2 regions of the Aurantimonas sp. A3-2-R12 genome follow, and region 1 is predicted to be linked to the other one. Evidence: predicted binding sites of a transcription regulator. Region 1 holds the regulator's gene; the other holds the start of a gene.
The links. Region 1 encodes HrcA, which represses chaperone genes, less so after heat shock. Its sites were predicted from a motif close to GTTAGCACTCNCNNNNNGNGAGTGCTAAC; they were not measured.
Positions count from the first base shown of each region.

Region 2: a site for HrcA is predicted at 1,473-1,501, ahead of groES (co-chaperone GroES). Genes of this name have one in related genera too.

Region 1 is NZ_JAYXIH010000018.1:72,885-76,293, reverse strand. It holds gene grpE (nucleotide exchange factor GrpE) at 1-533, opposite strand, end outside; gene hrcA (heat-inducible transcriptional repressor HrcA) at 739-1,851, opposite strand; gene rph (ribonuclease PH) at 2,031-2,756, shown strand; gene rdgB (RdgB/HAM1 family non-canonical purine NTP pyrophosphatase) at 2,753-3,397, shown strand; gene hemW (radical SAM family heme chaperone HemW) at 3,394-3,409, shown strand, end outside.
Region 2 is NZ_JAYXIH010000002.1:184,802-188,210, reverse strand. It holds gene groL (chaperonin GroEL) at 1-1,016, opposite strand, end outside; gene groES (co-chaperone GroES) at 1,114-1,410, opposite strand; gene VSX60_RS01955 (TIGR01459 family HAD-type hydrolase) at 1,695-2,558, shown strand; gene VSX60_RS01950 (bifunctional riboflavin kinase/FAD synthetase) at 2,555-3,409, shown strand, end outside.

The sequences.
Region 1 (3,409 bases):
TCGCCGATCGCATAACCCGCCTGCACCACCTGGACGACGGTGTTGTTGGGGACCTCGGGATTGGGCACCTCGAACATCGCCTGATGGAAATGCGGATCGAAGCGCTGGCCCTCGGGATCGAGCTTCTTCACGCCATGCTTTTCCAATGTGCCGAGCAGCCCGCGCTCGGTCACCTCGATGCCGTCAATCAGGGCGTTGAGGCCATCGTCGCCGTGTTCCTTGGCCTCGGCCGGAACCGCCTCGATGGCGCGGCGCAGATTATCGGCGACCGACAGCATCTCGCGGGCGAAGCTGGTGACGGCGTAGGTGCGCGCGTCCTTGATCTCGCGCTCGGTGCGCCGGCGCAGATTTTCCATGTCGGCGGCCAGCCGCAACAGGCGGTCCTTGACGTCGGCGTTCTCGGCCTCGAGATCGGCGATGCGGGCGGCATCGGCGTCGGCCGCCGCATCCGCATCGGCAAAGCCGCTCGCGGCATCCGCGGCGAACTCGTCATCGGCGTTGGCGTTGGCCGCGGCGCGCTCGGCGTCCGCCATCGCCGCTCTGTCGGCCGCCGCCGCTTCCGCCGCCTCGCTGCGGTAGACACCCTGAGTGCGCCTGTCTTTCTCGCTTGCCATCCGTCCTTCACCTCATCTCAGTCGCGCGCCGCAACACGCTTCTCTTCGGCTCGTGGGAGGGCGAGCGCGGATTGCGGCGGAAAATCATTATCGAGGCCGCATATCGAATTGACGGGCGCAGAAATCAAGCCTCGCGCGCGGCAGAGCCCTTGGCGAGCAGTCGGGAGACGATACGCGCGGTATAGTCGACCATCGGCACGATGCGCTTGTAGTTGAGCCGGGTCGGGCCGATGACGCCGACCGCGCCGATGACGTTTTCCGTGCCACCCCTGTAGGGCGCGACGACCAGCGACGAACCGGACAGCGAAAACAGCTTGTTCTCCGAGCCGATGAAGATGCGCACGCCGTTGCCGGTTTCGGCGAGGCCAAGCAGCTCGATGATGCCGCTCTTGGTCTCCAGATCGTCGAACAAGAGGCGCAGGCGGTCCAGATCCTCGGCCGCCGTGACATTTTCCAGAAGGTTGGCCCGGCCACGCACGATCAGCCGCGCCGGCTGGTCGGCGGAGGCGCCAGACCAGACGGCGAGGCCCTTGTCGACGAGCTCGCGCGACAGGACGTCGAGGGCGTTCGCCGTCTCATCCTTCAGCCGGGCGATGCGCTCGCTGGCCTCGCCGAGCGTGCGGCCGACGACATGGGCGTTGAGGAAATTGCCGGCCTCGACGAGCTGCGACGCGGTGATCCCGGCCGGAAGGTCGAGGATGCGGTTCTCGACCTCGCCATTGGCGCCGACCAGCACCGCCAGCGCCTTGGTCGGCTCCAGCCGGATGAACTCGATATGCTTGAGCCGCAGATCGGATTTGGCGGTCAGCACGATGCCGGCGCCGCGCGACAGGCCGGACAAGAGATTGCTCGCCTCGGTCAGCAGCGAATCGAAGGGCCTTCCGTCGCCCGACAGCCGCACCTTCTCCTCGATCTCCTCACGCTCGGAGGCGCCGAGATCGCCGACCTCCAGAAACGCGTCGACGAAAAACCGCAGGCCGAGCTCCGTCGGCAGCCGGCCGGCGCTGACATGCGGGGCGTAGATGAGGCCGAGCGCCTCCAGATCGCTCATGACGTTGCGGATCGAGGCCGGCGACAGCGCGTTGCTCAAGAGCTTCGACAACATCCGCGAGCCGACCGGCTCGCCGATGTCCAGATAGCTCTCGACGATCAGCCGGAAGATGTCACGCGTCCGCTCGTCGAGACCCAGTGGGGTTGCGGCGACCAAGTCGCTGACTGGCAAGCGGAATTCGGTCATGATTGGGTGTTCGCTTCGGGCACGATCTAACTATAGGTGTCCCGGCCGGCGGAGCCAAGCCGCAATGCCGCGCTCTCGATGAGCCCGGCTTGCCGCCTCGCCGCATGGCCGATACAAGCCCGACACAACCCGTGGCGGTTATTCGCCTTCTTTCAAAGACTATTATTCAGGACGGCATCATGCGCCCATCGAAACGCGCCGGCGACCAGTTGAGGCCCGTCAGCCTCGAGCGCGATTTTTCACGCCACGCGGAAGGCTCCTGTCTCGTCAAGTTCGGCGACACCCATGTGCTGTGCACCGCGAGCCTGGAAGAGCGGGTGCCCGGCTGGCTGAAGAACTCCGGCAAGGGCTGGGTGACGGCCGAATACGGCATGCTGCCGCGCGCCACCGGCGAACGCATGCGCCGCGAGGCCGCCAGCGGTAAGCAATCCGGCCGCACCCAGGAGATCCAGCGCCTGATCGGGCGCTCGCTGCGCGCGGTCGTCGATCTGCAAGCGCTCGGCGAACGGTCGATCACCGTCGATTGCGACGTCATCCAGGCCGACGGCGGCACGCGCACGGCGGCGATCACCGGCGGCTTCGTAGCGCTCGCCGACTGTCTCGGCTGGATGGAGGCCCGCTCGATGGTCAAGCGGGACAAGGTGCTGACGGATCATGTCGCGGCGATCTCCTGCGGCATCTACAAGGGCACGCCGGTGCTCGACCTCGATTATCTTGAGGATTCGGCCGCCGAGACCGACGCCAATTTCGTCATGACCGGCACCGGCGGCATCGTCGAGATCCAGGGCACGGCCGAGGGCACCCCCTTCTCGGAGGCCGAGTTCATGGCCCTTCTGGGACTGGCCCGCAACGGCATCGGCGACCTCGTGGCGATGCAGCGCGCGGTGCTCGAGGCCGCCCGGTGAAACTGATCGACCCGAATGACGGGCCGCTTCTCGTCGCCAGCCACAATGTCGGCAAGATCTGGGAGTTCCGCGAACTGCTGGAGCCCCTGGGCTTCGACGTGACGTCGGCGAAGGATCAGAACCTCGACGATCCGGAGGAGACCGGCACGAGTTTCGAGGCGAACGCCGAGATCAAGGCGTTGGCGGCCATGCGGGCAACAGGCGTTGCATCGCTGTCCGACGATTCGGGCCTCGTCGTCGACGCGCTCGGGGGCGATCCCGGCATCTATTCGGCGCGCTGGGGCGGACCGGAGCGGGATTTCGCCATGGCGATGCGCAATGTCGAGGAAAAGCTGCAGGCCGCCGGGGCAACGACGCCCGACAAGCGTCGGGCGCGGTTCGTCGCGGTCCTCTGTCTGGCGCGACCGTCCGGCAAGACGCATTTGTTCCGCGGCGAAGTGGACGGCACCATCGTCTGGCCACCGCGCGGCACGCTCGGCTTCGGCTACGATCCGATCTTTCTTCCTGAGGGCCAGGACCGTACCTTCGGCGAGATGATGTCGCTGGAAAAACATGCCTGGAAACCCGGCCAGCCAACGGCGCTCTCGCACCGGGCACGGGCGTTCCAGAAATTCGCGCGCGACGCGCTCGGAGTCGAATGACGGAGCAGAGCC
Region 2 (3,409 bases), on a different contig from region 1:
TTCTCACCGGCACCATCGACGATGGTGGTGTTTTCCTTGGTGATTGAGACCTTCTTGGCGCGGCCGAGCATGTCGAGCGTGACATTCTCGAGCTTGATGCCGAGGTCCTCGGAGATGACCTGACCGCCGGTGAGGACGGCGATGTCCTCGAGCATCGCCTTGCGGCGATCGCCGAAGCCCGGCGCCTTGACGGCGGCGATCTTCAGGCCGCCACGCAGCTTGTTGACGACGAGCGTGGCCAGAGCCTCGCCCTCGACGTCCTCGGCGATGATGATCAGCGGCTTGGACGACTGCACGACGGACTCGAGCACCGGCAGCAGCGCCTGGAGGTTGGAGAGCTTCTTCTCGTGCAGGAGGATGTAGGCGTCCTCGAGCTCTGCGACCATCTTCTCCGGGTTGGTCACGAAGTAGGGCGACAGATAGCCGCGATCGAACTGCATGCCCTCGACGACTTCGAGCTCGGTCTCGGCAGTCTTGGCTTCCTCGACCGTGATGACGCCCTCGTTGCCGACCTTCTGCATGGCGGCGGCGATCATCTCGCCGATTTCCTTCTCGCCATTGGCCGAGATGGTGCCGACCTGGGCGACTTCGTCCGAGGTCTCGATCTTGCGGGCCGATGCCTGCAGGGCTTCGACGACCTTGATGACGGCCATGTCGATGCCGCGCTTGACGTCCATCGGGTTCATGCCGGCGGCAACCGACTTGCCACCCTCGCGAACGATCGCCTGGGCGAGAACGGTCGCGGTCGTGGTGCCGTCGCCGGCCTTGTCGTTGGTCTTCGAGGCCACTTCGCGCACCATCTGGGCGCCCATGTTCTCGAACTTGTCCTCGAGCTCGATCTCCTTGGCGACGGTGACGCCGTCCTTGGTGATGCGCGGCGCGCCGAAGGACTTGTCGATGACGACGTTACGACCCTTGGGGCCGAGGGTCACCTTCACCGCGTCGGCGAGGATGTCGACGCCGCGCAGCATGCGTTCACGTGCGTCGCGGCCGAATTTTACTTCTTTAGCTGCCATGGTCTTAATTCTCCCGGGCGCGCCATCGAAGGCCGCGCCGTTTGAAGTTTCTTGGAATGTCGTTGTGGAACGTCGGCTCAGGAGCCGTCGCTCGTCTTCAGCCGACGATACCCATGATGTCGGATTCCTTCATGATCAGAAGGTCTTCGCCGTTCAGCTTGACCTCGGTGCCCGACCATTTGCCGAAGAGAATACGGTCGCCGGACTTGACGTCGAGCGGAACGACCTTGCCGGACTCGTCACGCGCGCCGGAGCCGACCGCGATGATCTCGCCTTCCTGGGGCTTTTCCTTCGCCGTATCCGGAATGATGATCCCGCCAGCGGTCTTGGCTTCGGATTCCACCCGGCGTACGACGACGCGATCGTGCAGGGGACGGAAATTCACAGCTGCCATGTTCGTTGAACCCTTCGTTGAACGAATACGGCCGGACCCAGAACGGGACCCGGCTCGAAGAATTTGGCACTCACCAATGGAGAGTGCTAACGACGAGGCAGATAGGGTGGCGAGCGACGCGATGTCAAGATGTCGGCAACGACGGATGACAGGATTTTTATGGGTTGGCCAAGCTGGATTGGGCACCCTGTCGCGGCCGGGCGGCCCGGTCGGCCAGTGCCTTGACCCGCTGGCGGCCCCCCTCTATCGCCTCGGGCGACCAGTTGAAAGATAACGGGCCGTCGATGGACATCACCACTCCCGGTAATTCCGGCATCAGTCGCAAGATAAAGGCTCTGGCCGAGATTTCTAGCGGCTACGAGGCGCTGTTCTGCGACGTATGGGGCGTCGTCCACAATGGCGAGCGCAAGCACCCGGCCGCCGAAGCCGCCTTGACGGAGGCGCGCGCGGCGGGCGCCAAAGTGGTTCTTTTGACCAATTCGCCGCGCCCCTCGGCCAGCGTCATCGACCAACTCGATGCGCTGGAGTTTTCGCGTGATGCCTATGATGCGGTCGTCACCTCCGGCGACGCCACCCGCGCGCTGATCGCGGAGACCGGCGGGCCGGTCTTCCATCTCGGCCCGGCACGGGACATCGAGCTGTTCGACGGGCTCGGCGTCGAGCGGGTCGACGAGGCGGACGCGGCGGTGGTTGTGGCGACCGGCCTCTACGACGACGAGACGGAAACGCCCGCCCACTATAGCGACCTGCTGTCCCGGCTGCATTCCCTTGGCCTGCCGATGATCTGCGCCAACCCTGACCTCGTCGTGCATCGTGGCGACCGGCTGATCTACTGTGCCGGCGCGCTGGCGCGTGACTATGCCGCGCTCGGGGCGACGGTCCATCTCGCCGGCAAGCCGCATCGGCCGATCTACGACGTCGCGACCCGCGTGGCCGGCATGTCCGATCGCGGGCGCATTCTCGCCATCGGCGACGGCCTGATGACCGACATCAAGGGCGCCAACGATTTCGGCATCGACGTGCTGCTGATTACCGACGGCGTCCATGGCGACGAGTTCGGCGGACCGGACCCCGACCCCGAGGCGGTCGCGCGGGTCTTGGGCGAACGCGGTCTCGACGCCCGCACTTTCATGGCGGCGCTGGCATGACGAAAGGCGCCGCGCTGCGGCTTGGCGGCATCGCGGACATTCCCGAGAGCCTCGCGGGCTGCGTCGTCGCGGTCGGCAATTTCGATGGCGTCCATCGCGGCCACCAGGCGGTGCTCGCGGTCGCGCGCGAATTGGCCGAGGCCGAGGGCCGGCCGCTCGTCTGCCTCACCTTCGAGCCGCATCCGCGCACGGTCTTCCGTCCCGACCTGCCAGTTGCGCGACTGACCCCGGCGCCAATGAAAGCGCGGCTTCTCGGAGCGCTTGGGTTCGACGCCGTGGTCGAGCAGCCCTTCGACCGGGCCTTTGCCGCGCTGGAGCCTGAGGCCTTCGTCGAAACCGTTCTCGTTGATTGCCTGAAATCCCATCACGTCGTTGCCGGCTTCGACTTTCACTACGGCGCCAAGCGCGGCGGCACCCCGCAGACGCTTGCCGAGTCGGGCCCGCGCCACGGCTTCGGCGTGACGCTGGTGCCGGCTTTCGCCGACGAGGGCGGAGAAACAGTCTCGTCGAGCCGTATCCGTGCGCTTCTCGAAGCCGGCGACGTCGCGGCGGCGGCCGGCCAGTTCGGTTATCGCTGGACCATCCGCGGCGAGATCGTCCACGGCCAGAAGCTCGGCCGCAGCCTCGGCTATCCGACCGCTAATCTGGTGCTTGAGCCCGACGAGATGCTGAAGCACGGCATCTATGCCGTGCGCCTGCGCCGCGCCGACGGCACGCTGCATGACGGCGTCGCCAGCTTCGGCCGCCGCCCGACCTTCGACAATGGCGCGACATTGTTCGAGACGTTCCTGTTCGACTTTTCCGGCGATCTCTATAGCGAAACGGTCGACGTCTCGATCTTCGCCTTTTTG